Regions from separate parts of the Thermosynechococcus sp. B3 genome, predicted to be linked through region 1. Evidence: riboswitches for the same ligand, from Rfam matches in the RefSeq annotation. Region 1 holds a riboswitch; the other holds the start of a gene.
What was found. Region 1 has a riboswitch for cobalamin ahead of metE (5-methyltetrahydropteroyltriglutamate--homocysteine S-methyltransferase). Riboswitches for the same ligand answer to the same signal wherever they lie in the genome.
Positions count from the first base shown of each region.

Region 2: linked by a shared signal. The riboswitch ahead of M0646_RS09120 (sirohydrochlorin chelatase) and the one ahead of metE (5-methyltetrahydropteroyltriglutamate--homocysteine S-methyltransferase) in region 1 are both predicted to bind cobalamin.

Region 1 covers NZ_CP097584.1:921,765-937,911, reverse strand. Annotated here, with positions in the region: gene glyS (glycine--tRNA ligase subunit beta) at 1-713, opposite strand, end outside; gene M0646_RS04770 (polyribonucleotide nucleotidyltransferase) at 726-2,873, opposite strand; gene M0646_RS04765 (hypothetical protein) at 2,944-3,969, opposite strand; gene M0646_RS04760 (hypothetical protein) at 4,171-4,560, shown strand; gene menA (2-carboxy-1,4-naphthoquinone phytyltransferase) at 4,594-5,490, shown strand; gene M0646_RS04750 (DUF5340 domain-containing protein) at 5,478-5,744, opposite strand; gene M0646_RS04745 (GNAT family N-acetyltransferase) at 5,789-6,295, opposite strand; gene M0646_RS04740 (NAD(P)H-dependent oxidoreductase) at 6,467-7,123, opposite strand; gene M0646_RS04735 (His/Gly/Thr/Pro-type tRNA ligase C-terminal domain-containing protein) at 7,252-7,488, opposite strand; gene metE (5-methyltetrahydropteroyltriglutamate--homocysteine S-methyltransferase) at 7,658-9,910, opposite strand; cobalamin riboswitch at 10,201-10,346, opposite strand; gene M0646_RS04725 (SufE family protein) at 10,498-10,941, shown strand; gene M0646_RS04720 (glycosyltransferase) at 11,059-11,841, opposite strand; gene thrS (threonine--tRNA ligase) at 11,859-13,673, opposite strand; partial or broken gene M0646_RS04710 (response regulator) at 13,922-14,461, shown strand; gene recR (recombination mediator RecR) at 14,628-15,236, opposite strand; gene prfC (peptide chain release factor 3) at 15,244-16,147, opposite strand, start outside.
Region 2 covers NZ_CP097584.1:1,821,162-1,837,308, forward strand. Annotated here, with positions in the region: gene M0646_RS09055 (chlororespiratory reduction protein 7) at 21-266, shown strand; gene M0646_RS09060 (SRPBCC family protein) at 446-916, shown strand; gene argB (acetylglutamate kinase) at 936-1,823, shown strand; gene M0646_RS09070 (hypothetical protein) at 1,892-2,230, shown strand; gene ctpC (carboxyl-terminal processing protease CtpC) at 2,348-3,649, shown strand; gene M0646_RS09080 (cation diffusion facilitator family transporter) at 3,673-4,563, shown strand; gene M0646_RS09085 (geranylgeranyl reductase family protein) at 4,620-5,756, shown strand; gene fni (type 2 isopentenyl-diphosphate Delta-isomerase) at 5,826-6,854, shown strand; gene M0646_RS09095 (DUF2232 domain-containing protein) at 6,851-7,561, opposite strand; gene egtC (ergothioneine biosynthesis protein EgtC) at 7,702-8,484, shown strand; gene M0646_RS09105 (SUMF1/EgtB/PvdO family nonheme iron enzyme) at 8,492-9,604, shown strand; gene M0646_RS09110 (hypothetical protein) at 9,767-10,183, shown strand; gene M0646_RS09115 (peptide ligase PGM1-related protein) at 10,314-11,840, shown strand; cobalamin riboswitch at 11,876-12,017, shown strand; gene M0646_RS09120 (sirohydrochlorin chelatase) at 12,050-13,072, shown strand; gene M0646_RS09125 (2-isopropylmalate synthase) at 13,146-14,780, shown strand; gene M0646_RS09130 (hypothetical protein) at 14,761-15,204, shown strand; gene M0646_RS09135 (polysaccharide biosynthesis tyrosine autokinase) at 15,209-16,147, opposite strand, start outside.

The DNA of each region.
Region 1 (16,147 bases):
GCAAGGGCAGCAATTTGCTCGCGAATCCGTTGCTGGCGAACCTCTGGATCCACCAAGACTCCCGCCGTTTCAAGGGCAGCTTCATAGTCTTGGGCATGCTTGAGGACAATAGCCCCTTGAGAAAGGACACGATGGCCATAGGTGGTGCGATCGCTGGCAATGCGCACGGAATGGCTCTCCAAGACCAAGGGCAGCACCTGATCCTCCCACAGCAGCACTAGCCAGCGAATGGGACGCGAAAACCGCAAATCCCCATCCCCCCAGCGCATGAAGCGGGCACCCTCAAGGGCGGCAATCCACTGTGGTGCCAACTCGGTCAATCGTTGGGGCGTCGGTTGGCCGGGGCGAACTTGCTTGAGATAGACCACCTCCCCTTTTTCCGTGGGACGGATTTCAATTTCCTCAAGACGACCTTGGCGCGATCGCAGGAACCCCAATAGAGCCGGGGTAGGTTCCCCCTCCCGAAAGGCCACGCTGGCCGCTGGCCCTTTGATTTCAATTGCTTGATCGGGTTGCTGGGGCGGTAACCCCTCAATCAGTACGGCTAAGCGGCGCGGGGTTGCCCAGACTTTGACTTCCCCCTCCAGTCCCTGTTCCTTGAGGGTTTGGGGAATCAGGGTGTGCCACTGGCGCAGGGCACTACTGACAAAGCGGGCGGGGAGATCCTCGGTTCCCACCTCCAAGAGGAACGTATGCGGTGATGACTTGGGCATGGTGACCATGGGCTAGACAACGGAGCTACTGCGGGCGGCTTCGGCCTCGTCGGGATGAATACCAAGGCGGGTCAGGTTAATGCGGCCTTTGCTGTCCACCTCACGAATTTTGACCACAATTTCATCGCCAATTTTCACTTCGTCCTCAACTTTGCCGACGCGATATTCCGCCAACTGGGAAATGTGGATCATCCCCTCCTTGCCGGGGAGAAACTCGACAAAAGCACCGATGGGAATAATCCGCGTCACCTTACCCAGATAGACATCACCGGCGTTGAGCTTTCGCGTCAGACCCTCAATGGCCGCCCGGGCTTGCTTGGCGTTGGTTTCATTGGGGGCAGTAATGGTGACCAGCCCTTCTTCACTAATGTCCACCTTGACGTTGTATTGCTCAGAGATACCGCGCACGGTTTTACCCCCGGGACCAATGACAAGGCCAATCATATCGGGGGGAATTTGCAACGTCAGCAGTCGTGGCGCACTGGGGGGCAGTTGGGGACGGGGTTTGTCCAGCACCGCCAGCATTTTCTCAAGGATATGGAGCCGTGCCGGACGTGCCTGTTCGATTGCCTGTTTGATCACCGACATCGGCAAGCCAGTAATTTTCATGTCCATTTGCAGGGCGGTAATGCCGCTATCGGTGCCGGCCACCTTGAAATCCATGTCGCCAAGGAAGTCTTCAATCCCCTGAATGTCGGTGAGGATGCGCACCTCATTGCCCTCCTTGATCAGCCCCATGGCCGCCCCACTGACGGGTTTACGGATCGGTACCCCGGCATCCATCAAGGAGAGGGTGGAACCACAAACGGATCCCATGGAGGTAGAACCATCGGAAGAGAGCACCTCCGACACGACGCGAATCACATAGGGAAACTCCTCTTTGGGAGGAATGACCGGTTCGAGGGCACGCTCGGCGAGGGCACCATGGCCAATTTCCCGCCGCCCGGGCGATCGCAGGGGTTTGACTTCACCCACAGAGTAGGGGGGAAAGTTGTAGTGGTGCAGATAACGTTTGCTGTCCTCGGGATGCAGATCATCAAGGGCTTGGGCATCAGCAGGAGAACCGAGGGTGGTTACAGACATCACCTGCGTCAAGCCGCGATTAAAGAGGGCACTACCATGAACCCGCTCTGGCAGAACCCCCACCTCACACCAAATGGGGCGCACTTCATCGAGACGGCGGCCATCCACTCGCACCCCTTCTTCAATAATCTGCTGCCGCATGAGTTTTTTCGTCACGGCCTTAAAGAGGGTAGGCAGGGCTTTGGGGTTTTCCGCTGCCGCCACAGCCACTGGGTGATCTTCGGGCAGAGCCGCAATGTCTTGGGCGATCGCCCCTTGCACCTCATCGAGGGCAGCATCGCGAACATTTTTGTCCTTTTCAAAGCGTTTGAGAATGGCTTTGACCGGTTCAACGGCGCGATCGTAGATGAAGTTTTCCAAGGTGGGGTCGATCGCCGGCGGTTCCACTTTGACGATATCAAGACCCAGTTCCTTGAGGAGATGCCGCTGCGCTTGAATCAGGTCTTGGATGACCTCATAGCCAAAGTCAATGGCTTCAATCATGTCGGCTTCGGGCAGCTCATTGGCACCGGCTTCCACCATCACCACGCCATCGGGAGACCCGGCCACGACCAGATCTAAGCCACCGCGCTCAATTTCTTTGTAGGTGGGGTTGATAATAAACTCATCCCCCACAAGGCCCACCCGCACTGCTGCCATTGGACCATTAAAGGGAATTTGCGCTAAGAGGACAGCGATCGAGGCTCCCGTTACCGCCAATACATCGGGGGGAACATTTTCATCCAAGGAAACCGTCGTGGCTACTACTTGCAGATCATCGCGCAACCATTGGGGAAAGAGGGGGCGCAGCGGCCGGTCAATCAGGCGACCAATAAGAATCGCTTTTTCGGGGGGACGACCCTCACGCCGTAAAAAACCGCCGGGAATCCGCCCAGCGGCATAGAGGCGCTCTTCGTAATCCACCACAAGGGGTAAAAAATCAATGCCTTCGCGAGCAGCGGCACGATTTGCCGTCACTAGGACAGCTGTTTCCCCCGAACTAATGAGAATGGAACCGGCCGCTTGGGGGGCAAATTTTTGCAATACTACCTTAATATCCCGTCCATCTAGGGGGATAATCTTTTCTAGACCCTTCATTGGCGTTCTATTTTGTCCTTCTTCCTATTCCTTTCTCTCTACTAGGATAGCCGCTTCTGCCACTCATCCGCTAAAGTTCAAGGATTAGCCGTGTGCCCCCAAGGACGGCAAGACTGGGGGTGGCTGTCCAGCTTTGGGTTAATAAAATTTGTATCAGTTCTGCCGATCGCCGGCTGCTGGGGCTGTCCTGTAACCCCAAATAGAAACTGGCAGAGTGGTGGCTATCTTGACCGAGCACTTTCAGCAGATCATCGGCGTAGTGAATGGCTTTTTCCATCTGGGTTTGCAAGTTAGTCCATAAATCCACATTCCGGAGGTTGCTCAGGGTTTCGGCCACCACATCTTGACGGTGTTGAATTAGGATGGTTCGCGGCTGTAGCTCTGGCGGCAAATCCGCAAAGAAAATGGCCGGGCCATAGCCAATGAGATGCACCATCTCCATCCATTTCGTTTGCGGCAGCAGCAATTGCCGCACAATGTGGCAGGCAAGGGCAGTAATAATTAACCCTTGACTATGGGCGACAAGGTACAATTCGGCTCCCGCCTGTAACCCCTTGACGATTTCATAGGCCAACCGCAGGGTGGGACGCGGCGCACCGGCTGGAAAGGCACCGTAGAGATACTGGGCAAAATCCCCCCAACCTAATTTTTGTAGGAACGATAGGTCAAGGAGTTTCGTTAAGTCAGCGGTGCTGTTGATATCGAGGGGGCGCTGTTGCAGTTGGCTCGGTTGGGCGATCGCCAGAATATCCGCATCATCGGTCAGATCTTGAGTCACCAGTTGGCCAAGAAGTTTAGCATACTCATAGCGGCGATCCTTGCTGGGGTCTGGGGCTGGGGTCTGGGGCCAAAAACGATAGAGTTCTGCCTTACCGAGGAAACTTTCCAAAAGATCTGCTTGGAAACCATGGGTCTGATTGTGAATGCCGCGAACTTCTAAAGGATAAGTCGCTGTGAGTTCGGCAAGGCGGTTCAAATCCCGCCGTTGCTTGGCGCGATCGCTCCCTATCCCATTCACATGGAGTAAACGCCGCCGTAGGGGGACGCTCAGGGGGTTGTCGGGCAAAATAATCGTACCGTCTAGGGGAGAGGTCATAGGGAATTTGGAAAGTCTAATGAGAGAATTTGGTGAAACTCAATAAAAGGCGGCTAAATTGTGATCATCGTCACAGTCATTCTATCGGGGGATGAGTCATACTAAATAGTGACTCAGTACTATCCGAGTCATCAACAGGGAACACACAACGAGCCGACAGACTGTAAGTAAGTTTGTCGGTTTTTTTTTGGAATTTCAGTCATGCCCCACAAAAAGATCACGCTTCGTTTAGATGCTGAACTCTATGGCCAACTCCAACGCTGGCAAGTGCAGCAGGGATGCGGTTCCCTTAGTGAGGCAATTCGTAAAATTTTGCAACAATCTCTTCAGCCGACGGAGATGGCCTGTCCCACGGTTTTGCAGCGCCTGAGTACCCTAGAACAGCAAGTGGCCGCCCTTGAACGCCAACTGTGCCCGCCTCAACCCACTATCGAAACGCTGACGATCGCGGAGCTAGAGCGACTGACTCGCCCACAACTGGTGGCCTTAGCGCGGGACTTGGGCATCTATAGCTATAAGCTGAATAATCCAGCGTTGCGGCAAGCCATTTGGGCAGCGAAACAAGCGATCGATGGGCACAAGCGGCAATGATATGCTGACGAAGGTGACTCAAGTGTAGGTGAGATGGCTAGTCCGTCAGAATCGATGGATCGCTCCCGTTTGTGGTGGGCGGCGATTAAGCTTCCCATGTACAGTGTGGCTGTGATGCCGATTTGGCTGGGCACAGCGGTGGCGATCGCCGAAACGGGAAGGGTGCATTGGTGGCCGTTTGGTTTGTTTCTAACAGCAGCCGTACTCATTTTGGTCTGGCTGAATCTCAGTAATGATGTCTTTGATGCCGAAACGGGGATCGATCGCCACAAGTACCATTCGGTCGTCAATCTCACGGGCAAAAAGCAACTCATCTTCTGGCTGAGCAACCTCTGCTTACTTTTGGGGCTACTGGGGATTGTGGCCATTAGTTGGCTGCAACAGGATGCAACGGTTTTAGGGTTGGTATTACTCTGCTGCGCCCTAGGCTATAGTTACCAAGGTCCACCCTTTCGTTTGGGCTATTTGGGTTTGGGAGAGCCAATTTGTTTTATCTGCTTTGGGCCGCTGGCGATCGCTGCTGCCTACTATAGCCAAGGGCAAACCTTTAGCCCTAGTATTTGGCCAGTGGCTATCCTCAATGGTCTGACGACAACGCTGATTCTCTTTTGCTCCCACTTTCACCAAGTGGCCGATGATCTAGCCGCTGGCAAACGTTCGCCGGTCGTGCGCCTAGGGACGGCTCGCAGTGCTCAACTGGTCTATGGCGCCTGTGGCGTCTTTTATGCTCTCTTAGTGGCCGCTGTCCTCTGGGGAATGCTGCCGTGGCCAACACTGCTGGCTTTGAGTTCACTGCCTTGGGCGATTTATTTGTGTCAGCGGATGGCGCAATTTCACAGTGTCCCTGAGCAGATCAAGAACTCGAAATTTATTGCGGTGCAACTGCACTTTTGGAGTAGCTTGCTCTTGGGATTGGGTTACTTGCTCTGAGCTGGGGGGCGATCGCGATTCAGCGACCATTGGTACTCCACACTGCCACCCCTCAATTGCCATTCCTCCTCAAACTGCTTTTGTAGCCGCAGGGCTTTGCGTAGATGAATAGCAGCGCTATGGAGTTGCTGGTAACCACTGGAGTGGGGAGGGAGGGCGGGCAACGAGACCTGTTCCAAAATTTGCAGCACTAGCTCGTAATGGATGTGGGCAGGAACAGGAATCTCATCTGAGGGGGCAGAAGAAAGAGTCACCAAGGCAGACACCTCCAAGGAACGACTATCTAGATTTCAGCTTTCTAGCGGCGGCGGGGACGGCGATAGGTCAACCGCTCGGAGCGATCGCGCTCGTAGGCAATCAGCCGGCCATAGATTTCGTGCTTGGTTAAGTTTAACGAAAAAAAGACATGCCGCCGCGGATTGCCAAAACCCTTACGGGTAAAAAACTTTACTGCGGGCGTGTTGGCCGGATCGGTATCCACCAGCATAAATCGCGCCCCCTCCTCAATCATCCGCTCGATGAGCTTATCCACCAGCTTATCGGCAATGCCCCGCCGCTGATAGTGGGGATGCACCCCCAGCCAGTTAATGTAGCCATACACCCATGGGGCTTTGCTAATAATGGTGCCCAAGATGAACCCGACCACCTGAGAATCCGCCTCGGCCACCAGACAGTATTCGGGATCGGTGTTATAGAAACCAATGACCTCCCACTCATCCCAGATGCGATAGAGCGAGGGATACAGATCACTGGTGAAGAGTTCCTCGCCAAGGTGAAACACGGGGGCAATGTCATCAATGCCCATCTCGCGAATAATGATGTTAGTGGGTTCAGAGCGCTCTTCTTCTTTGGCGGGAACGATTTCTAAATCAACTAAATTGTGGTCAATGGGATCATCGGTGTGCAAAGACATACAAAGGCGAGTACCGAGCTATTTCTAGCTTAGCCTATGTCCAGCGGGGTCAATTCGTGAACCTTAGCGCACTTCCACGACTGCCTCTAGGGGATAGCGTACCTTGGGCAAAGTCGCATAGTTGTCATCGGCCGCTCGATAGCCCGCTGCACATAGAACGACGGCATGATAACCTTGGGTAGGTAGACCGAGAAGGCGATCATATTCTTGGGGCAAGAAACCCTCCATCGGGCAGGTGTCAATGCCCAGCAGCGCCGCCGTCACCATAAACTGACCCAAAGCAATATAGACTTGGCGGGTTGACCATTCATCAACATTGAGGGGGTAGGGGGGTGAGTGCAAAAAGCCCTTGACCAAGTCCCCATACTTTTGCAGATTTTCCACTGCGGTTTGGTGGACTTCCGCTTGCCGTGCAAGGTAGCGATCAACGTCCGTAGCATTGAGATTGGTTTTAATGGCAAATACCACTAAGTGGGAGGCATCCACCACCTGTCGTTGATTCCAAGTGTGGGGGAGCAGGGCTTGGCGTAGCTCAGGCGTCTCAATGACGTAAAACTTCCACGGTTGCAAGCCAAAGGAAGAAGGAGCCAGTACCAGACTTTGTAGAAGTGTTTGCCACAGATCCGCAGGAATTTTGCGATTGGGGTCAAATTTCTTCGTGGCGTAGCGCCATTGCAGTTGTTGCAAAACCGTTGTTGGTGAAATCGGTGCTTCAGTCATTCTGTTCCCTAGAGAATTGATTAGAGCGATTACCCGAAGGGTACGCTACGCGATCGCGAAAACCACTCGCCGCTCATTTTGACAAACTATTAAAGGCGAGGTCAACTGCCCTGTAGATCAATTGCCCACTATTGCCACTGAATATCGGCATCCATCGCAGTCATGGCAGAGGTGAGTTTTTCAACCAGTTCCTTAACAGGGAAAGCGCTGACATCTTTTGCTGCACGGGTGCGGATACTTACGGTCTCGCTTTCGACTTCCTTGGCACCGATAATGCCCATCACAGGAATTTTCTGGGTTTCAGCATTGCGGATTTGTTGACCTAGCGATCGCCCGTACGATTCACACTCATGCGGATGTCCCATCAGCCGAGGTCAGGTGCCCCTACCAATCATGGAGCAGGTCTTTAGGCATGGGGCAGCCTTCTTACAAGCATTGCCCCGCTAATCGCAGGAATGGAAACGCAGTTTTGAGTGGTGGAAAAATCCTGCGATTTTAAGGGGGCAACGGTGCGCTGGCAGCAACAACAGATCCTCAGTTGGTAAGACGAGCCCCTCGCAATTGCTGGGCGGCTGCCACCATGTTTTTCAGAGAGGGAATCACTTCCTCCCAGCGACGGGTTTTCAGACCGCAGTCTGGGTTAACCCAAATCTGGTCACTGGGTAGATGGGCGATCGCAGTCTCCAGCTGCTGAACCATCTGCTCAACAGTGGGAACTGCCGGACTATGAACATCATAAACACCATTGCCCACCTGCTTTTGATAGCCGGCATCAGTAATTTCAAACAGCGTTTCATTGTTACTGCGGCTATTTTCAATGGACAACACATCTGCATCTAGGCGCTCGATATGTTGAATAATGTCGCCAAACTCCGAATAGCACATGTGGGTATGAATTTGGGTTTCTGGCTTAGCCACACCAGCCGCCAACCGAAACGCATCGACGGCCCAAGCCAAGTACTCCTGCCAACGTTCCGGCTTCAGGGGTAATCCTTCCCGTAAAGCGGGTTCATCAATCTGGATAATCTTTGCCCCAGCAGCTTCTAAATCGGCCACTTCATCCCGTAGAGCCAGGGCAATCTGCATCGCCTGTTCGCTCCGCGGAATATCAGTGCGGGTGAAAGACCAGTTAATCATGGTCACAGGGCCCGTCAGCATGCCCTTGACAATTTTCTGGGTCAACGATTGCGCCACCTTAAACTCTCGCACCGTCATTGGCTCGGTTCGCGCTACATCCCCATAAATAATGGGTGGACGCACACAGCGACTGCCATAGCTTTGCACCCAGCCGTGTTCGGTAAAGGCAAAACCAGTGAGCTTCTGGCCAAAGAATTCCACCATGTCGGTGCGTTCAAATTCGCCATGCACCAATACATCCAAGCCAATTTCTTCCTGCAATCGAATGCATTTGGCAATTTCAGCATCAATTGCTGCTTGGTACTCCGCAAGGGTGATTTCTCCGCGCTTGAGCTTCACCCGCAATTGCCGCACTTCTGGGGTTTGCGGAAAAGAACCAATGGTAGTTGTCGGAAAGAGCGGTAAGGTGGGCTGCAGTTGGCGGCGTTGTTCATAGGGCATAGCCCGTTTCAGATCGTTGACGGTTAAATTGCGCAACCGCTGTTGTACCACTGGATTCACAGGCCTAAATTCCTTAAAGGCCTGCCACTGGGCTTCAATCTCTGCTAATTGGGGGTGCTGGGCAAGGGCTTTGGGACTCTCCTGCAGCGTCTGGGCCAATAGCACCACCTCATCCAACTTTTGTTCGGCAAAACTCAACACCCGCCGCAATGGCTCTGGTAACTTCACTTCTCGTGCTGCATCGTAGGGGACGAATTGTAAAGAGGCTGAGGGGTGCAACCGGATATTGGTTGTGATACCCTGAATCGCTGCTAAGGTTGACACAACAAGTTCTGGGCAAATTTTCCAAATGTTTCGGGCATCCACAATACCCACCCCCAGCTGTTTATCCCTTGGGAAACTAAACTGCTGCAATAATGCCAAGTTCTGCCCACGGGTAAAATCTAGACTAATGCCGGCTACGGGCAACGTCACCACCCAAGGATAGGCAGCGCCGAGATCATCAAAGTAGGTCACTAGGTAAATCGGCAAGCCAACTTGACAGAGCGCATCAAATGTTGATTCATACAATTCCCTGAAGTTGTTGGTGTCCCCAAAAACCAAGGCAGGTTCGTGGATTTGTACCTCAACCACCCCTAGGTTCTTCAATTCAGCCAACAGGATAAGATAGCGCTCCACTAGGCAAGACAACGCTTCCTCTAGATTCATCTGCAGCCGACTCAGCCGTAGCAGGGTTAAAGGCCCTAGCACCATGGGAACGGCGCGATCGCCCAAGACCTTTTGGGCGCGACCGATGATCCCCAGAAAATCACTAAAGTCTGCTGCCTGAAGAGGCTGACTCATTTCGGGAACCAAGTAGTGATAGTTGGTGTCAAACCATTTGGTCATCTCAAGGGCTGGAATTCCCTCTCGACCGCGAGCCATTGCAAAGTATTGCTCCAACCCTGTAAAGGCTTGATACCGCTGTGGGATGAGGCCGAGGCGGACACTCCAGTCGAGAACGGGATCGTAAAAACTGGTATCGCCAACGCCAATGCGATCAATGCCAGCCTGCAGTTGCGTTTGCCAATTTGCCAATTCAATATCTTGAACCGTTTGTAGTAAATTTTCTTGATTGGATTTACCATTCCAAAAGGCTTCCAATGCCTTTTTCAGCTCGCGATTTTTACCAATACGGGGGTAGCCTAGCGTTGCAGTCTGAATGGTCATTGTTATGGTACCCTGAGTTTTGACAGTTCTCTCAATAGACAATGAAAGCTGGCTGTTTTCAGTCCAACAAGCAGTGCACTTCCAGCATCATCAGCAGAACCTAGCGTGGGTCACTGCAAGAGGAGCCCTTCTCTAGGTGCTTGTAGGTACTTGAAAATCTCCAAAATCACTTGTGCTACAGTAACGGCAGGAACCTTGCCAGAAAAGGGCGGTAGGGGGGGTCTTTACCTAGGCAAATTAATGAAAATTGAAGCATGAAGAACATCATCCGTACCTCGCAGATGTTGGCATAACGACATTCACAACTCGGCGGGCATTCTGACTGAGAGAGTAGTGCCTCTCATCACAGCTGCGGGACAGCGGCAGATTTGCACTGCACTTTCCCCCTTGCGTCTGATGGCTGATCCCCACCAGAACCGAGTAAGTACATTAAAGGCTAACACAAGTTACGAGTTAAGGGTAAGAGCACGGCGGTCTATTGGCATGAAAAGCTGCCCCTAGGTTGACTGCTGCCGTTATTGTGCAACTGCTGAGGGTAAAATCAGAAATGGTTATCATTTTTCTCAGCAGCGTTCTTCTAAGTCAATATGCCCTCTGCCTGCCAGCCTTTACCGGCTTCCCTCGATCGCATTGTTCAGCGGTTCCAACAGATCTCAGATCCAAAGCGGCGCTATGAATACTTGCTGAGCTTTGCAAAGCGCCTGCCGCCATTTCCTGAGGAGCAGAAGGTCGCCGCCAACCGCGTGCCCGGCTGTGTCTCCCAAGTGTACGTGAAAGCCTCTTTAGAGCAGGGCAAGGTGATTTTTCAGGGGGATTCTGACGCTCAAGTGACGAAGGGATTGGTGGGGCTATTGGTCGAAGGGTTGAGTGGGTTGACACCCGCAGAAATCCTGCAGTTAAAACCTGACTTTATTCAGCAAACCGGACTAAATGTCAGCTTAACCCCCTCGCGAGCCAATGGCTTTTACAACATTTTTCGAACGATGAAAGCCCTAGCGTATCACTTGGCCGAGACTTCGTGTCACACTTAAAGCCTCAGCTGATGGGACTACAGCAGCAAAAGCTGGACTGGTTGCTAGAGAACACCTTTACGAAGGAGGATAATCCCTTAGTTGTAGGATGACGCAGCAATCCACGCAACGGGGACATTAAGCTTCGTTTAAGGATTTAACACTTCTGCTTGTACCCCATATTAGAGAAGGTATGTACTTAGGAATAACAACTCGAATAAATAAAGCACAAATAAGAATTAATATTTGTAAAAGCAAGTTTTTTCCAGTTTCTACCTGTAAACGGAAGACATCACATACAACTGATAATTTATCAGTTGATGAAATACCGCCAAGCATAAATTCTCCGGCAATAAAATCGCATCCGTGAAACTTACAGCCATTTTGAATAGCAGTTTTGATAAAGAAGTAGTCTGCGCCAACTGGAAATCTATAGGAATAGTATCCTAGTTGCCTATGAAGATCGGTTTTAATTAGAGTACCAACAGCATGGGAAGATATGTAGGCTCCGGCTGAAAACAAATACGGTCTTCCTCTATTAGGGCGCCTTAATCGTTTACCTAACCACACATGTGCTGATAGTATATCTGCTTTCGTAGAGCAAGCAGCTTTTCTAAACAACTCTATTGCATTCTGTTCTAGTACATCTCCAGCACCTAAAACAAGATAATAATCTCCACTTGCAATTTTAAGTGATTTATTGATCGCATGATATAAACTAAAATCTGGTTCTGAGATAATTTTTATATTTAAGCCCTTTGTAGACTGAATAATACTAATGGTACTATCAGTTGAAGCACCATCTCCAATAATCCATTCAAAGTTTTTATCCGTTTGACCTTGAAGGCTTTTAATGGTTCGAGTAATCGTATCTTCGACATTGAGAGTTGCCGTAATAATTGATATAAAAGGATAGGTCATAATGAGTTAACCTCTAGCTACTGCCACTGAATCTCGGCATCCATTGCATTCATTGCCGATGTCAGTTTCTCGATCAGTTGTTTAACCGGCAAGGCGCCGACATCGCCTGCAGCACGGGTGCGGATACTCACGGTCTCGCTTTCGACTTCCTTGGCACCCACAATGCCCATCACGGGAATTTTCTGGGTTTCAGCATTGCGGATTTGTTTACCTAGGCGATCGCCACTGCGATCCACGCTCACGCGCACACCCTGCTCTCGCAGTTGAGCGGCCACACGTTCGGCATAGGGGCGTTGCTCATCCCCCACGGGCAACAGGCGCACTTGCTCTGGTGCCAGCCAGAAGGGGAAATCCCCTGCATACTCCTCAATGAGAATGCCAATGAGCCGCTCCAGCGAGCCAAAGGGGGCACGGTGAATCATCACTGGTCGGCGGCGGGTATTGTCCTCAGCAACGTATTCCAAATCAAAGCGCTCAGGCAAATTGTAGTCCACCTGAACCGTTCCCAACTGCCACTCACGACCGAGAGCATCCTCAAAGATAAAGTCTAGTTTCGGCCCATAGAAGGCGGCCTCCCCAATCCCCAAGAAATGCTCCATGCCCAACTGTTCTACCGCTCGCTGAATTGCTGACTCCGCCTTTGACCAAGCCTCGTCGGAGCCAATGTACTTGTCGGATTTGGGATCGCGGAAGCTCAGCCGTGCCTTGAATTTATTTAAACGCAGACAGCGAAAGACTGAGAGAATGAGATCAACCACATTCAAAAACTCGGCATCCAACTGCTCCGGCGTGACAAAAAGGTGGGAGTCATCAACGGTAAAGCCGCGCACCCGCGTCAAGCCCCCCAATTCCCCGGACTGCTCATAGCGATAAACCGTACCAAACTCCGCCAACCGTAGGGGCAAGTCACGGTAGGAGCGCAACTCACTTTTATAGATTTGAATGTGGAAGGGGCAGTTCATTGGCTTGAGGACAAAGCCCTGCTCGTTGGCTGCCGCCTCAGCATCTTCGGCCATCAGGGGAAACATATCCTCTTTGTACTTTTGCCAGTGGCCAGAGGTCTTAAATAGATCCACACGGGCAATGTGCGGACTCACCACCGGTAGATATCCCCGCTTCATTTGCTCTTTTTTGAGAAACTCCTCGAGGGTTGAGCGCAGAATCGTCCCTTTAGGAGTCCACAGGGGTAGCCCTGGTCCTACAGGATCAGCGAAAATGAAGAGACCCAGCTCTTTGCCCAGTTTGCGGTGGTCGCGGCGCAGGGCTTCTTCCTTGCGGCGTTTATACTCCGCCAGTTGCTCAGGGGTTTCCCAAGCAGTGCCATAAATGCGCTGCAGTTGGGCTTTGGTTTCATCGCCGCGCCAGTAGGCACCGGCAACACTTTCAAGGGCGATCGCCTTGGGGTTAATCTCACCGGTGTTTTCCACATGGGGGCCGGCGCACAGATCCCACCACTCATCGCCGAGGTGGTAAATCGTAATTGGCTCTTCGAGGTCTTGGAGAATTTCTAGCTTATAGGGTTCTCCCAGTTCGCGGATACGCCGCTCAGCTTCCTCACGGGTTACTTCCTCACGGATCACTGGTAACTTGCGTTTAATGATCTTGACCATCTCCTTCTCAATGAGCTTCAGGTCTTTTTCACTGAAGGGTTCGGGGTGGTCAAAATCGTAATAAAACCCATTCTCAATCCAAGGACCAATTGTAACCTGCGCCTTGGGAAACAGCTTCTGGACTGCCATGGCCAGAATGTGGGCACTGGTGTGGCGAATCCGCTTCAGCTGCTCCGACTCACTGGTTTTGGGGAGGTGGATAGGGGCAGCAGACTCTGGCATAGGGTGTGACGTATCGAACAAATCTTTGGTAGGGGTGAGACTTCTATTGTGACATTCTCCTGCCCTCAAGGGTGGGTCTTTGACCCCAAATTTTTGGGTTCAGGGACGCTTTGCGGCAGTGTAAGGCGAGTGGTCAACTCCAAAAGACAGGGCTATGCTAAGGTTGGAATCACGTGGTGGTCATGCCACTGCCGCCCTCTATTCACAATCTCTTCTATAGGAATCTTGTATAGGAATGGAGTGTTTCCGTGACTAGCCGCAAAGTCCTTGTCATTGATGACAGTAAAGTAATCCGGATGCGCGTCCGCGAGATGTTGCCAGAGGGCGACTACGAAATCCTTGAGGCCAAGGATGGCCGTGAGGGGCTGCAACTCATTGAGCAGTCTGAGCCGACGTTGATCATGCTGGATTTTCTGCTGCCGAAGGTGAGCGGCTGGGAAGTTTATCAAGAATTGGAGAAAAATGATCTCCTTGGCGCTATCCCCCTCGTAATTATGTCAGGGCGCAAGGAAGAGGTCACCGAAAAGCTCCAAGAACCCTTTGAGTGGTTTGAGTTCATTGAGAAGCCCTTTGAAAAAGAACAACTCGAAGCAGCAATTCAAGAGGCCTTTCGCAAAGCCCGTAAGCCCAGACCCGTCAAAGCAGCAGCTCCTGCGGAAGTAACGACTCCCGTCGCTGTGGATCTCACCCCCGTCTATGCCAAACTGGCCGCCCTTGAAGGCGCTATTCAAGCTTTGCAGGCACAATCTGTCAAGGCAAATGACTTTGCTCAACTTCAAGCAACGGTTGCGCAACTGCAACAGCAACCAGCGGCAACAGGCAGTGGTGGGGATGACAATCGCCTCGCCGCTTTGGAAGCGGAAAACCAGCGGTTACACCAAGAAGTCGAGCAACTGAAGCGAGCCATTCACCAAATTGTGACGGCATTGCGGCGATTGCAAGGGGGGCACTAAGCTACTGCCACTCAATTTCCCGGCGACCGGCAAGGGCACGGGCAAGGGTCATTTCATCGGCATAGTCGAGATCACCGCCCACCGGTAGGCCAAAGGCAATGCGAGTGACCTTCACAAAAGGCCGCAGCAGCTGCCCCACATAGAGAGTGGTCGTTTCCCCTTCAATACTGGGGTTGATGGCCAAGATCACCTCTTGCACCTGCGGTTGGCTGGCGCGCTGAATCAGAGGTTGAATGTGCAGGTGTTCGGGGGTGATGCCCTCTAGGGGCGAAATGAGTCCGCCCAAAACATGGTACTTGCCGTGGTATTCGCGGGTTTTTTCAATGGCAATGACATCGCGGGAATCAGCCACAACACAAATGGTGTGATCGTCACGGTGGGGGGAAGCGCAGATGTCGCACACGGGTTCCGCAGAGAGGTGAAAACACACGGAACAAAGCCCCACCTGCTGTTTGGCGTCAAGGAGGGCTTGAGCCAAGGCTTGGATATCGGCTTCGGGACGTTTGATCAGATGGAGGGCAAGACGTTGGGCGGTTTTTGGGCCAATACCCGGCAGGCGTTGCAACTGCTCAATGAGGCGAGCAAGGGGACGGGTATAGACACTACTCATGGGTCAGCTAGGCAGGCACAGCAGCGGCAAGGGGGGCGATCGCGCTCAGGCGCAGTTTGGGATGATCTGCCATTGTCTGTTGCAGATTCCACTCATTCTTAAAGAGCAGCACCGGCCGTCCCCAACTGTCTTTGACGGTGACAGCATTAAAGATGCGGCCAATGGCTGCAAGGGCTTCCCAACCATCCAGTACCCAGCGCGCAACGGTATAGGGGAGAGGGTCAAGACGAGTTTCCACACCGTATTCGTTTAATAGGCGAAACTGCACCACTTCAAATTGCAATTGGCCAACTGCCGCCAGAATCGGTTCTCGTTTCGATTCATCGGTAGAGTACATGATTTGCACGGCACCCTCTTCCCGTAGCTCATTCACCCCTTTTTGGAAGGATTTGAACTTGGAGGGGTTGGGGTTGCGCAGATAGGCAAAGAGTTCTGGGGAAAAACAGGGAATGCCTTCATATTCCAATTTGGGGCCGACATAGAGGGTGTCGCCAATGGCAAACATGCCTGGATTATTCAGGCCAATCACATCGCCCGCATAGGCCGTTTCAAGGGATTCGCGACCTTGGGCAAAGAGTTTTTGGGGACGAGAAAGGCGGATGGTTTTGCCGGTACGAGCATGGTTGACGGTCATGTCCTTTTCAAATTTGCCGCTACAGACCCGCACAAAGGCGACGCGATCGCGATGTTTCGGATCCATATTGGCCTGCAGCTTAAAGACAAAGCCAGTGAAATGCTCCTGCGTCGGATCAATCGCCCCGCGATCGCTCTTGTAGGCCATGGGTGGCAACGCATAGGTCAAAAAGTGCTCTAGAAACAGGCGCACGCCAAAGTTGGTCATGGCACTGCCAAAGAAGACAGGAGTCATTTTCCCCTGATGCACCAGATCAAGATCTAGCTCCGCCCCCACG
Region 2 (16,147 bases), 900 kb from region 1:
TCAACTTAACCGCATTCGCTATGTTCACTGAAGAAATGTACGTTGTCCTCGAATCCAGTGCCAGCAATGAAGTCTTTCTCACGCCGATGGAGCTACAGGCCAAGCTGGTGGAGTATCTAACAGGAACCGAGGTTGCCCTAACGCCGGATCTGCTTGCTTTGCCCGATGTGGAAAGTCGTGCCCACTACCTCCTGACAACGGGTTGTGAACTGCAATTACCCAATGGTGGCTACCTTCAGTGGTATGCCGTGCGTTTAGAAAAATAATCGTTACACAGAGTTACGAAACTCCTGCTCGGAAAATTCCGTTCTAATATAGATAAGGCTCTTGGATCAATCAAGGGTTCAGACGATTATTTATTCTTTCGTGGTGTCCAAATCGTCAGGAATAGCAGGGTAACGAGACTGTGGCCGATCGCCGTCGTCAACAAAAGAAAAAACAGCAAATGACCTACAGCTGGCCGTTGGCAGGCACCTATCAAGCCCTTAGCTCTGCATCGGTGGATTTGATCTGGCGCAAAGTGGTGAATTTGGCCGATGTGTCGTGGCATCCCTTGATTTTGCGCACGAATGTGCCCTACGGACTCGTACCCAAGCCGGGGTTTATTTTCCAAGCCATGACCCGTTGGATTCCGTGGCCGATTCAGATTTTTGTCGAACGGGTATCACCGGGAAAACTGTTGAGTATTCGCATTTTGGTCTTGCCGGGGGTAGAGGAACGGGTAACCTATCGTTTAGAATCAACGGTCTGTGGGAGTCAGATTTCTTGCTCAGTGATGTTGCGGGGGTGGCTGGCGCCATTGATTTGGTCGCTGATTCGCGATTCTGCGGCAGGGTTGGCTGCCCGCTTAGCAGTTGCTGCTGAGAAAGATCCCCCCTCTGCTCAGCCCCCCATTGATCCCTGCTTAGGTTTTTAGACGGACAAAAGAAAACTCTATGCTCAGCGATAGCGATCGCGTTCGTGTTCTCAGTGAAGCCCTGCCCTATCTCCAAGCCTTTGCCGGGCGCACCTTTGTGGTCAAATACGGCGGTGCCGCCATGAAGGAAGAACAGCTCAAGGATTCCGTGATTCGCGATATTGTCTTTCTCTCCTATGTGGGGATTCGCCCTGTGGTGGTTCATGGCGGTGGCCCAGAAATCAATACTTGGCTTGGCAAACTCAACATTGAACCCCAATTCAAAAATGGGCTGCGCGTCACCGATGCCGCAACGATGGATGTGGTGGAGATGGTCTTGGTGGGTCGGGTCAACAAGGAAATTGTCACCCTGATCAATCAGGCGGGTGGTAAAGCAGTGGGGCTGTGCGGCAAAGATGGCAACCTGATTCGTGCCCGCGCCCAAGGGGAAGATAGCATCGGCTTTGTCGGTGAAGTACAGGGGGTGGATACCCGCGTGATTACGGCACTAGTGGAGAAGGGGTATATTCCCGTCATCTCCAGTGTGGCTGCCGATGATACTGGGCAAGCCTACAACATCAATGCTGATACTGTTGCTGGCGAGATTGCGGCGGCTTTGGGGGCTGAGAAGCTGATTTTACTGACGGATACCGCAGGTATTTTACGGGATTATCGCGACCCTAGTACTCTCATTTATCGCCTTGATATTGCCGAAGCGCGGCAACTCATTAAAGAGGGGGTTGTCTCTGGGGGGATGATTCCGAAAGTCACCTGTTGCGTGCGATCGCTCGCTCAAGGGGTGAAAGCAGCGCACATTATTGATGGCCGGGTGCCCCACGCCCTATTACTGGAAATTTTTACCGATTCGGGGATTGGCTCAATGCTCGTGGGTTCCAATGCAGCCTACGATCGCGCCTTTATTGATTGAAACTTTTTGCATGAAAAAGGGCGTCCTAGGGTATGACGAGGATGTTTTAGTGTAAGCGCCTATTACTTATGAAATTATTCTCTTTAATCCTAATTAGTAGCAGCTTAGCCACTAGCCTGACGCTGCCAGCAGGGGCCATTTCCCAACCCTACCCCCCAGTGGCGGTGAATAGTTTTATGGATACCTGCATCGAGCGTGGCCGCCGATCGGCTCCCCTTGTGCCCCGTTCAATGATGGGTAACATTTGTCAGTGCTCCATCAACTACATTCAACAGCGATTGAGCTACACTGATTTTCAAACCCTTGATCCCAACGGCGGTCAACCGCAATCTCCTCGCCAACAGCGGGCACAGCGGGTTCTCGATGAAAGTGTGAACTACTGCATTCGCCAGCAACTGGGGGTCTAGGCACTTTTGGAGCCTGCTGAGCGTCGGAAAATTTAGCCTGCGATCGCCAACGGCCAAGGCAAGTCTTTGTGCTAGATTGGGCGTAGGCTAAAGGATCGACAATTTAGGACGAATCATATGGGCATCACACACCGCACGCTCGTTGTCAGTACGACAGTGGTTATGACGGCATTAGTTGCTGTCACGGGTGCGGGTCTGCACTGGTCCCGTAGCCTAGCAGGTTTTCGCCAAAGTCCTAAGGAACTGGTGGATGAAGTGTGGCAGGTCATTGACCGCGAATACGTTGATGCCACCTTCAATGGCAATGACTGGCGTGCCGTGCGGCGGGAATTTCTCTCTCGAAACTACACCAAACCCGAGGATGCTTACAAGGCAGCACGGGAAATGCTCGAGAAGCTCAATGATCCCTACACCCGCTTTATGGATCCGGAGCAGTTTCGCTCTATGCAAATTGAAACCTCTGGTGAACTCACAGGGGTAGGTATCACCATTACCCAGGACGAAAAGACCAAAGAAATCACCGTGGTTTCCCCCATTGAAGGGAGTCCCGCCGCTGAGATGGGTTTAATGGCCAAGGATGTGATCCTGAAAATTGATGGCAAATCCACCAAGGGCATGGATCTCAACCAAGCTGTCAGCATGATCCGTGGCCCTGTGAATACAAAAGTGCGCCTGACGATCCAGCGGGGCGATCAAATCTTGAATTATGAGATCACCCGTGCCCGCATTGAAATTCATCCTGTTCGCTTCAGCCTACGCCAAACTCCCCAAGGCCCTGTCGGCTATATTCGCCTTGTCACCTTTAGCTCCAATGCAGCAGCAGAAATGCGCGCCGCCATTCGGGAGTTAGAGAAGCAAGGCGTTGAAGGCTATGTTTTGGATTTACGCTCCAATCCGGGTGGCCTACTCTTTGCCAGTGCTGAAATTGCCCGCATGTTTCTACCGCAGGGCGATATTGTCTCTACGGTCAATCGCCAAGGGGAAGCAGAACGCTTACGCGCCGGTCGCGGCTTCTTGACCAATAAGCCCCTTGTGGTTCTCATTGATGGCGGCTCGGCCAGCGCCAGCGAAATCCTCGCAGGTGCCCTACAGGATAATGGCCGTGCCGTGTTGGTGGGAACACGCACCTTTGGGAAAGGCTTGGTGCAGTCCGTCCAGCCCGTGGGGGAAGGGGCAGGGATTGCGGTAACGATCGCCAAATACTTTACCCCCAGTGGTCGCGATATTAACAAGAAGGGCATTGAACCCGATATTGAAGTCACCCTCACGGAGCAGCAGCGGGAACAACTGACGCGCGATGACATTGCCACCGATCGTGATCCTCAATTTACACGGGCGCTAGCGGTTCTCAATGAACGCATCCTAGTGGAGCGACGCAACACCCAATCAGCGCGTCCTCCCCAGACAGCCAATCCTTAAGTTCACTCAGTTAGGTGAGCACCGTGGCCGACCACCGCCGACAAGCCCAGCGGGTATTGTTCTTGGCGCTAGGGGTCAATGTTGCCCTGACGGCCATTAAAGCCATTGTTGGTGTTCTCAGTCACTCATTGAGTTTACAAGCCGATGCCCTGCATAGTTTGACCGATGCCGGGAGTAGCATACTGGGCTTAGTGGCCATGCAGTGGGCTAACCCCCATCCCGATCGCGACCATCCCTACGGTCACCAAAAGTTTGAAGCCCTCGGTGCATTGGGGATTGCCGCCTTTCTGGGCATGGTGTGCTTTGAGATTTTACAAAGTGCGGTTGAGCGCCTGCTGCATAAAAGCAGTGCCGTGACGATCACAGGGGCAGAACTGTGGATTGTGGTCCTTGTCCTTGGCATGAATATCGGCCTTACTCTCTATGAACACCACATGGGGCGCAAGCTGAATAATTCCGTGCTCATTGCTGATGCCAAGCATACCCTGAGCGATGTCTGGACAACGATTATTGTTCTTTTGGGGCTGATTGGGGTGTGGACCTTCAACTGGGCCTGGTTGGATGTGGTGTTGGCATTTCCCGTCGCGGCCCTTGTGTTTTGGAGTGCGTGGGAAGTCCTCAAAAGCAACATTCCTTGGCTGGTGGATGAGATGGCGATCGCCCCCGAAGCCATCCATGAGCTAGTGATGACCGTGCCCGGTGTGGTTAATTGCCATGACATTAGCTCGCGGGGAATGGTGGGACGGCAAGTGTTTATTGAGATGCACTTAATTGTCGAGGCGGAAGATATTCCCACGGCCCATGACATTACCGAGCAAATTGAAGCTCTGCTCCAAGACCGCTATGGACCGGCTCGCATTGTCATCCACGTCGAACCCCCCGACTACGAATCCAGTCAGATCAGCTTCTCTTAGGTGATTTTTGTTATTTTTTGAGCATCTGTGCAAAGCAACTGAGGAGTGACCCTGTGGTGTACGACTGCATTGTTGTTGGTTCAGGCCCTGCGGGCGGTGCAGCTGCCTATCACTTGGCTAGGCGAGGCCGGCGGGTGTTGGTTCTGGAAAAGGAAGCTCTGCCCCGCTACAAGCCCTGTGGGGGAGGTGTGTCGCCCCAAGTGCAAGCTTGGTTTGACTTTGACTTTACTCCTGCTATCTCGCTGAAGCTGACGCAAATGGTCTGTACGTGGCAGGGTGGGGAAGCGCAAGTGCTAGAACTGCCCCCAGAGCAAGCGGTGTGGATGGTGCGCCGCGATGTCTTTGATAATTTTCTGATTCAACAGGCCCAGCAACAGGGGGCGCAGGTAGCGGCTCAAACTCCCGTTATAGGTCTAACGTGGGGGGGCGATCGCTGGCAGGTGCATACGCCCAAGGGGGATTTCACAGCGCAGTATTTAATTGGCTGTGATGGTGCCAAAGGTTCAATGGCCAAGTGGTTGGGCTTCCAACATCGTCAGCAGCGTATAGGAGCAGCCATTGAGGTTGAAGCAGCCATGCCCAATCATGCCCTGAGGGCAGCCCACTTTGACTTTGGTCGCGTTCACAATGGCTACATTTGGAACTTTCCTAAACGGGAGGGCTACTCGATTGGTGTGGGCACGTTTTCCCTAAAACGCAAGCAAAATCTGAGGGCGATCGGGGCAGCATATGCTGAAACCTTTGGCGTTGATTTCAGTCAAGTCAAGGTCTATGGCCACCCCCTCTACTGTTGGCAGCGGCACCAGCGCCTGCACACCCAAAATGCCCTCCTTGCCGGGGAAGCCGCCTGTATCGTTGATCCGTTTACTGCCGAAGGCATTCGTCCCTCGCTGTTGACCGGCATGTTGGCTGCCCAAGCCATCGATCGCGCCCTCAATGGTGTTCCAGAGGCTCTCGCAGACTATTCCCGTCAAGTCCAACAGGCGTGGGGAGCAGATATGGTCTGGGCAAAACGTCTAGCGACTCTTTTTTATCAGATGCCCCACATGGCCTATGAAGTGGCCATCAAACGTCCCAGCGCCCTGCAACGGATGGGGCAAATTCTCTGCGGTCAGTTGCGTTACCGCGATGCAGCAGCCAATGGCCTGAAATTGTTGGCAGCGGGGTTGAGAGTGCCGACGGTTTTCCGTTAATGCCGATAGGGATGCTCCCTGAGCTGCCTTCTATAATGTTGGTGCAGCCTAACTTTAGGAACACGAGTGGTGAGCAGTCCCATTGAGCAGCGCAAGGCGGAGCACCTCGAGCTTTGTATTCAAGGTGATGTCAGTCATCAAGAAATCACCACCGGTTTCGAGAAGTATCGCTTTCGCCATTGTGCCCTGCCCGAACTGGACTTTGCCGAGATTGATCTGAGCGTCGAGTTTTTGGGCTGGCGACTCGCTGCCCCCCTGCTGATTTCCTCCATGACCGGTGGCACCCCCCAAGCGGGAGACATCAATCGCCGCTTAGCCCGGGTGGCGCAACAAAAGGGAATTGCCATGGGTGTCGGTTCCCAGCGAGTGCTGCTGGAGCATCCAGAGGTGGCGATCACGTTTGCCATTCGTCAAGAGGCACCCACTATCCCCCTCTTAGCCAATCTTGGCGCGGTGCAGTTGAACTATGGCTGTGGCGTCAATGAATGCCAAAAGATTATTGATCTCCTAGAGGCGAATGCCTTGATTTTGCACCTCAATCCCCTACAAGAGGCCGTCCAAACGGGGGGCGATCGCAACTTCAAGGGACTGTTGACGAAAATTGGTGTTCTCTGCCGTGCCCTACCGGTGCCTGTAATTGTGAAGGAAGTGGGCAATGGTATCAGTGCCGACGTGGCCAAGCAACTCGTGGAGGTGGGTGTAGCCGCTATTGACGTGGCGGGGGCAGGGGGAACCTCTTGGGCCAAGGTGGAAGCGGCGCGTGCTCAGGATGGGCGTCAGCAGTACCTCGGAGCAGCCTTTGCCGAATGGGGCATGCCTACGGCGCAGTGCTTGGAGCAAATTCATCCTGCCCTACCAGATACGCCCCTAATTGCCTCTGGCGGACTTCAAAATGGCATTGATGTGGCCAAGGCCCTTGCCCTCGGTGCTAGTCTTGCCGGTTTAGCGCGCCCCTTTTTGCAGGCCGCCCATCAATCAGAGGAGACACTTGCGCAACGCATTGATTTTATCCTTGAGGAATTGAAAACCGTGCTGTTTTGTACCGGCAGTGCCACCCCCCAAGCCCTCTATCAGCGCCGCTGTCTCGAAAGGATCTAGCGGGGGTCTTCAAGGATCGTGCGCAGCCACGGGGGCGGATCTGGAATCGGATTGCCCAATCGCTCCAACAGTGTCCATGCCAAAATATGCACCACTAAGGCATACACCGTGGACTGGAAAAAGACAAGTAGCAGTGCCACAACTTGGATCAGGGTCACCGTTGGCTCCAGCAGCAAATTCAGATTGACCAGTACCCAATCAATGAAATTCGTGACCTGCTGATTGAAGTAAATCCAGAGGTTTTCCCCGAGCAGAATGGACACAAGGCTAATCTGAAAGAAAAATCCTGCGGTGCCAATCACTGCGCCACTGAGGATGGAACGTCCCCAGCCTTCTTTTTTGGCCCAACAGCCGCCAAAAATGACCCCCATCATGCCGTGGGGCAAGAGAAATTGCAGACTGCGGGGTGGCCCCATCAACACAGAAAGGAGCAATGCACTGACAATGGCCGCCATCCAAGCGGCGCGGCGATTCCAGCGTAAATAAACGAGGGCGATGGGAATCGGAAAAAACAGGCGCAAGACTGGACCAATGGGCAAATAAAAGTTAATCACCCACAGCAGGGCAGCGGTACTGGCAAGGAAGGCCGTTTCCGTAATGACAAGGGTGCGCTGAATTTGCGATCGCCCCAAGGCTTGGGACTGCTCAGGGGGCACAATGGCTTCGACGTCAGGAAAATCATCCTCTAGGGAATCCGTTGGGTTCATTGATTGCAGATAACCTTTTTTCTCTACACTCTAGCAAGCTTTACTGCCAGCTCTCAAACTGGATATAGCGCCCTGAAAAATCCTTTGCTGAAAGTTAGAATCGGGGGTAAGGTATTCCTATCAAACTTACATGTTAATTTATGTGCCGTCTTTATGCCTATATGGGGCGCAAAACGTCCCTTGCCCATGCCTTGGTGGATGCTCCCCATTCCCTGTTGGTGCAAAGTTATCAACCCCGCGAAATGACGGCGGGACTCTTAAATGCCGATGGCTTTGGGGTGGGCTGGTATGCTGCCCGCCAAGATGTGCCCCCCTTTCTTTATCGGCAAACGATGCCCATGTGGCATGATATTAACTTTACTGAGCATTTAAGCCGCTACATTGAATCTGCCTGTTTTTTGGCCAATGTCCGCAGTGCCACACCGGGTCAACCCGTGCAAATGACGAATACGCAGCCCTTTCGCTGGGGACGCTGGCTGGGGGTGCACAATGGCTTTATCGAGAACTTTCGCCAAACCCTCTACCGCCCCATGCGCGATCGCCTGTCGGATATTTGTTACAACATTGTTGAAGGCTCTACAGACTCTGAGCACCTGTTTGCCCTCTTCTGCAATGAATTGGTCTTAAATCCGCAACTGTCACCGTTGATGGTACTGCGGCAAACACTGCAAATTGTTTTTTCCCTAGCGCAGGCAGCGCGTACCAGTGTTAGTGCCGCCATGATTCTGACTGATGGCGTCTATATTCTCGCCACCCGCTGTGCGCGGGGCACACCACCCCCCACCCTGTACTGGAGTCAGGATGCCGAGAAAATTCAGCTCACCTCAGAGCCGGTAGATCAGCAAACGGAGTGGTATCTTTTACCGGAAAATAAATTGCTGTTGATGAGTTTGCAGAGTGAACCAGAAATTTACGCCTTCTGAGATATCAGTGCCTTTTAATCCCTTGGATCGGGGAACTTTTTGGCAAGCCTTTCAGAACCAGCGGCAATTTACACTCCAACTTGTGGCTGAGTTGAGCGAGGCCGTCCTTTGTGCGCAGCCCCATCCCCTCTATAGCCCTGTGGGATGGCATTTGGGACACATTGGCTACACAGAAGCCTTTTGGCTGTTGCCAGAATCCTCAGGGGTGAGCGATCGCGATCGCTATTGGTATGCCGCCGATGGCCGCCCCAAGGCCGAACGACAGCATCTACCGCCGCGTGGCCAGCTACTTGACTACTTAGCAGAGATTCGCCAAAAGACGGGCGATCGCCTCTACAGCCTTGGCGACGAGCAGTGGCAACGAGAACTCCGCCTCTGGTGGTGGATTTTGCAGCATGAAGCCCAACACAGTGAAACGATGCAAATGGTGCTGGCGATGCAGGGGATTGTGACCACATTACCCCCTAACCTATCGCTGCCACAGGATCACCAACGGATTCCCGCTGGGGGGTATGTCATTGGCAGTGAAGACCTCTTAGCCCTTGATAACGAGCAGCCAGTCCAGAGTGTCGAACTACTTCCTTTTACGATTGATGCGGCACCGCTGACCTGGCGGGAATTTCTCACCTTTGTGGAAGCGGGTGGTTATCAGCGGCGGGAATGGTGGTCCAGCAGTGGTTGGGAATGGCGAGAGGCAGAGGAAATTGCCTCACCGTTTTACCCGATTCCTGAGAACCTAGACTTACCCATGTGGGGACTTAGTTTCTACGAAGCCGAAGCCTATGGCCATTTCCAAGGCAAACGTCTCCCCAGTGAACGGGAATGGGAAATTGCTGCTCAGCAGGGACTCTTGAATCAGGGCTACGTCTGGGAGTGGACGCAAAGTCCCTTTGCCCCCTATCCGGGGTTCCAGAGCTATCCCTACCGGGGGTATTCTGCGCCCTACTTTGATGGCGAGCATTTTGTCCTCAAGGGCGGCAGTCACTGGACGCGCCCCGTTCTCAAGCGACCCTCATTTCGCAATTGGTATAGCCGCACCACCCGTGAGGTGTTTGCTGGAGCGCGCTACGTTCACCAAGAAACAATCTCTACACCAAGGGACACTGATGCCCAAATTTGAACATGTTTAGCCTGCACTCTCCCCTCCGCGCGTCAGCAGGTGGTGTGAGCTTCATGTTTTGTGCTGCGGTTCTCATCCATCCTGTGATCGCCTTCACTGGGATTCTTCCTAGGCTCCGCCAAGATTGAATCATCACCCCTTCTCTGGAGCGTGAGCCACATCATGAAACGCTTATCTCTTTCCACCTTGCTACTGCTCACTGGGACACTCACTCAAACTAGCGGAGCTTTGGCTCTACCCACGGCAACGCTGCAAGGCCGCATTTTTTTTGGCGATCAAATGGGCAATGTTGCACCGGCTGCCTGCTCAGCGATTCGAGTTGTTGCTAAACCGCAAAATTTACCGCCCATCAAGGTATTTGCTACTGGTCCTGCCGCTGGTGCTCAGGATGGTCAATGTACCTTTAAGATGACTAATGTGCCAGCAGGTATTCCCATTGAATTAAGCGCCGTTTACAGCGATTTGCTCTCCTATCCCGAAAAAACGTACCCCAGTCCTGCCGGCAAGTGGCAAAATCCCTTTGTTCTGCGCCCCGCTCAGGTGCATGTCAGGTACATTGAACTTGATGGCAAACCTTAGTTTGTTGGCTATTGAAGCTGAGCAAACGAAGTACCGTTCCTCAGTAAAGAAAGTTTGAACAAGATGACCCCCAAGCGATGAGTGCGACTCAAACTCCCTAAACTAGGGACAAGGGCATAGGGGCGTTTTGATGTCAATTGCTGAGGAATTCCGCCAACTGCAAACGCGACTCTTGGAGTGCTGGGACGGGACAGAAACGTTTATTCCTGAACTGCCCAAGGGTCCCGGCGGTATTGAGCGCGATATTGTGGTGGTGCCTTCCCTGAGCTTTCCCCAACCGGAGCTGGCCAAGATCACCGGCTACACCCACTACGAGGAGCGGCAACTCTATACGCTGATCCAGTTGCGGAATCCGCGTACCCGCATGATCTACGTGACGTCCCAGCCGCTGCACCCCAGCATTATTGACTATTATCTGGATTTACTCCCCGGCGTACCCAGTTCCCATGCCCGCGATCGCCTGCTGCTGCTGGCCACCTACGATCGCTCCGATAAACCCTTGACTGCGAAAATTTTAGAGCGGCCTCGCCTTTTGGAGCGTATTCGTCAAGCCCTGCGTCCCAACCAAGCCTACATGGTGTGTTTTAACTCCACCCCTTTGGAGCGGGAACTGGCGGTACGCTTAGGCATTCCCCTCTACTCGACGGATCCCGACCTCCTCTACTGGGGAACCAAGGCGGGCAGTCGGGAACTTTTTGCGGCTGCAGGCATTCCCCATCCGATGGGCAGCGGTTTTTTGCAGAGGGTACCGGAACTGGTGCGCGCGATCGCTCACCTCCAAGAGAAATCTCCTGAACTGCAACGGGTAGTGGTGAAACTCAATGAGGCTTTTTCCGGAGAAGGCAATGCTCTTCTTGATCTGCGCCCACTGCGCCCCCTTGGCAGCCCACACACCCCCGATCATCTACAACGGATTGAAAATAGCCTAGAGGAGATGGTCTTTCAGGCGCCTAATGAAACTTGGCTCTCCTATCGGCAGCGGTTTATGGATCTGGGGGGGATTGTCGAAGCCTTTGTGGAAGGTGCTGTCAAGCGATCGCCCAGTGTCCAAGGCTGCATTACCCCCAAAGGCAGTGTTGAAATTGTCTCCACCCATGAGCAGTTACTCAATGCCCCCACAGGTCAAATTTTCATTGGCTGTGAATTTCCTGCCCATGCCGATTATCGCCAACAACTCCAAGAATTGGGGCAAAAGGTAGGGACGTACTTGGCACAGCAGGGGGTGATCGGCTGTTTTGGTGTGGACGTTGTTGCCACCCAGACAACAGCAGGGTGGGAGCTTTACGCCATTGAAATTAACCTGCGCAAGGGTGGTACCACGCACCCCTTCATGACCCTAAAGTTTCTCACCGATGGCCACTATGAGCTAGCCTCTGGACTGTTTTACAGCAAGCACCGCCGTCCCAAGTATTACATTGCCTCCGATAACCTCTGCCAACCCCACTATCGCGGCCTCCTGCCCAATGATCTCTTAGATATGATTGCCCGCTACCATCTCCACTTTGATTCCAGCACCGAAACGGGCACTGTCTTTCACCTCATGGGGGCACTCTCGGAATTTGGTAAGCTGGGACTCGTCAGCATTGGCAACACCCCCGAAGAAGCTCAAGCCATCTACAACCAGACCATTGGCGTTCTCGATGCTGCGGCGCTATAAGTCCCTAATGTGCCCACCCCCCGCATAGACAGGGGTCTGAGAATCTCGTTACAATTGGCAACGTTCACTGTGAAGAGCAGCCTGTAGGGAAAATCCAGTGCAAGTCTGGTGCTGTGCCGCAGCTGTGATGGGGAACCCCCCTCAGCCAGAATGCCTACTTGCTGTGGTTCACTCTGTTTGCCTGCGTCGCACGGGCATGGAGTTTCAACGTGGTTGTTACGCTCAACGATTCCATTCTCAATCCCCTCGGTTTTAGCCTCGATTTACCCCCTCTCCCCCAATCTCGACCGCTTTTACTCGTCGGTCATGGGACGCGCGATCCGGAAGGTCGCCAAGCATTTTTGGACTTTGCCCAAGCCTATTATCAACTGGATCCCTGCCGGCCTGTTTTTCCCTGTTTTCTGGAGTTAACGGAACCCTCGATTTTTGATGTGCTCAGCCGGTGTGTTGCTGCAGGTCATACAGACTTGTCAGTGCTGCCAGTTTTACTCTTTGCTGCTCGCCACAATAAGTTTGATGTCACCAATGAGTTGGATTGGGCACGGCGGGCGTTTCCGCAATTGCGCTATCACTATGGCCGCCACTATGGCATTGCCCCCGAAATTTTAACCCTGTGGCGATCGCGCCTTGAACGCTTGGACTCACCAGAATTTAATCCCCAAGGCATTGGCCGCGAAGAAACCGTTCTCCTAGTGGTGGGACGCGGCTCCAGTGATCCCGATGCCAATGGCGATGTCTTTAAGCTAGCCCGCATGCTCTGGGAAGGCAGTGGCTACAAAACCGTTGAGGTCTGCTTTATTGGCATTACCCATCCCCGCCTACCCGAAGGATTTGGGCGGGCGAATCTTTACCAGCCCCGCCGCGTCATTGTCCTGCCCCACTTCATGTTTACAGGGGCATTAGTCAAGAAAATCTATACCCTTACCGCAGAAGCCCAAGCTGCCTATCCCAGTGTTGAATACGTGAACCTACCGGAAATTGGCCTGCATCCGCAACTATTTTATCTCACGCGGCAGCGGGAAATTGAAACCCATACGGGGCAGGTGGCCATGAACTGTGAAGCCTGCAAATTCCGCTTGGTGGCAGGCCATAGCCATCATCACCACCATCATCAGGATCATGAGCACCCCTCCCACAGCCATGATCACGGGGGGCATCACCATCACCATGGATCAACCGTGGACTTGGATCACTTGCCCAGTTATCACCAACGCATTTGGCAAGTTCCCTAGACATTGCTTCCCAGCGAAAATGTTAGAGTAGAAATAATTGCTACTCTTTCTCAAGCTTGAATGGGGCTTGTCTATGCGCATTAAATATCCTCCCCAGACCGTTGATCGGGTGTTGATTTTTGATACCACCCTGCGGGACGGTGAACAGTCTCCGGGTGCCTCGCTGAATGTGGATGAAAAACTCACGATCGCCCGTCAACTGGCCCGACTGGGGGTGGATATTATTGAAGCAGGCTTTCCCTTTGCCAGTCCCGGCGACTTTGAAGCCGTACAGCGGATTGCTGAAACCGTGGGCACCGAAACGGGGCCTGTGATCTGTGGCTTGGCTCGTGCCACCCGCCAAGATATTGAAGCCGCCGCAAAAGCCCTCAAACCCGCCTACTATCCCCGCATTCACACTTTCATTGCCACCTCGGACATTCACCTAGAGTACAAACTGAAGAAAACCCGCGCTGAGGTACTGGAAATTGCCCCCGAAATGGTGGCCTATGCCAAGTCCTTTGTGGATGATGTTGAGTTTTCCCCTGAGGATGCCGGGCGTTCGGATCCTGAGTTTCTCTATCAAGTTTTGGAGCGGGTGATTGACGCCGGTGCCACAACAATTAACATTCCCGACACCGTGGGGTACACCACCCCCGCCGAATTTGGTGCCCTGATCAAAGGCATCAAGGAAAACGTGCCGAATATTGATCGTGCCGTCATTTCAGTCCATGGTCACAACGACCTAGGCTTGGCCGTTGCCAACTTCCTTGAGGCTGTGAAAAATGGGGCACGGCAACTGGAGTGTACGGTTAACGGCATTGGGGAGCGCGCCGGCAATGCTGCCCTTGAGGAATTGGTGATGGCTCTCTATGTGCGGCGGCAGTATTTTAACCCCTTCCTTGGCCGTCCCCCTGAATCAGAAGCACCCCTGACCAATATCAACACCCGCGAAATTTACAAAACCTCCCGCTTGGTTTCAAATCTAACGGGCATGCTGATTCAGCCCAATAAGGCGATCGTCGGTGCCAACGCCTTTGCTCACCAATCAGGCATTCACCAAGATGGCGTCCTCAAGCACAAGCAAACCTATGAAATCATGGACGCCCAGCTCATTGGCCTAGCCGACAATCAAATTGTTTTGGGCAAACTCTCTGGTCGCAATGCCTTTGCCACCCGCCTGCGCGAGCTGGGCTTTGAACTCAGTGAAACGGAACTCAACAAGGCGTTTTTGCGCTTCAAGGATCTGGCCGATAAGAAAAAAGAAATCACCGACTGGGATTTGGAAGCTATTGTTAAAGATGAAACCCAAGCCATTGATGTTCAAGGCTACCAGCTGGAATTTGTGCAGGTCTCCTGTGGCGATCGCGCCCGCCCCACCGCCACCGTAACCATCCGTCTGCCCAGTGGTGAGGAGCTGACAGATGCCGCCATTGGCACAGGCCCTGTGGATGCCGTCTATCGTGCCATTAACCGCGTGGTGCAAATTCCCAATCGCCTCATTGAGTATTCCGTGCAGTCAGTGACTGCGGGAATTGATGCCATCGGCGAGGTGACCATTCGCCTGCAACACGGGGATCGCATTTACTCGGGCCATGCCGCCAATACGGATATTATTGTTGCTTCGGCTCATGCCTATATGAATGCCCTCAATCGTCTCTATCGCGGGCTCCAGCAACAACGCCTCCACCCCCAGACCGCTGAGGTTCATGGTGGAACCACTCCCTAAGCCCCTTGAGCGCCATGGCATCTACCCCTGCCCTATTTGCCGCCATGGCCAAATTGTCCCCATGGTGCTCATGGAAACCCATGCCTGTAACTTTTGCCGCCACATTTTTACCCTTGATCCTGAGCGCCAAACGGCTCGCCTTGAAGATGGGGCGATCGCTTTTCGCTGGCAGTGGACAGGTACAGGCTGGCGATCGCTCCACCGCCCCTCTTCTCAGGTCACCGTTGTTGCCCTTGTGTTAGCTATTTTGCTCATCATTTTACCGCCGACACTCATCGGGCTAGCCTATGCCCTGTTTCCGCCCCTAGAAGCAGGAGTTTGGCGCTGGTTTCCCCTGCTTTGGACAGGCCTCACCTTAGCTGCCCATGCCCTACTCTTTGGGCCTGTTTTAATGGCTATTTTGTCCCCCGAAAGGGAGATGTGAAACCTTAGATAGAGAGGGGTGCCACCGCTGACTCAGCAGCACTGTTCTGATAACCTCTGAAATCTCGGTGGTTGACAGCTACACCATTGACGACAATCCCAAGCAGCTTTTGCTGTAAGCTCAGATCGCAAGCCTGCAGGGCCTGAGCAAAGGCTTCGCGTCGCGTTTTCTTTAAGCGCACAACCAAGAGGGCCCGCTCCACCGCTGCCAGAACCCGATGCGCCTCCGCAGCAGCCAAAATCGGCGGCACATCCAGAATCACGCAGTCAAAGGTATCCTTAGCGCCCTCCAAGAAATCAAACCACCGCGCAGAACTCAGCAGTATCATCGGCTCTTGCTGAACCTGACCCGCCGTCAGTACCCAGAGTCTTTCCGCACGATTTGCTAAAAGACTGAACCAGTGGGGAAAAGGCATTTCCCCTTGCAACAACTCCCCTAGGCCTGCGACATTGGGAATGCCAAGTCCTTGATGCATGCTGGGCTGACGCAAATTGGCATCCACCAGTAAGACCCGTTTTCCCATCGCCGCTGCTGCAACCGCAAGGTAAATCGCAAGGGTCGTTTGTCCTTCTTTGCCCACTGTACCCGTTATTGCCAAAGAGCGGGGCAATCCCAACGACTCTAGCTGCGTCAACAGGAAGTAAAAACTTTCCCTAAAAGCAGGTGTGGCACTCGGCAAACGGTGCTGCAATCCCCAGAGCGTCAACGGTGTTTCTAGGCGACTAAAGGCCAATTGATCAAATGTCTTCGTCAGAGGAATCTCGCCAAGAATCGGTAAGGGGGTTTGTTGGCGAATTTGCTCCACTTCCAGAAAGCGATCATCCAACCAATCGAGGATTAGGGCCAAAAGCAGCCCAGACACTCCCCCCAGCATTAAGGCTATCACCAGTGCCCGTAATAAACGCGGGGTTACCTGATATTCTTCCTTGTTGTCAATATCTGA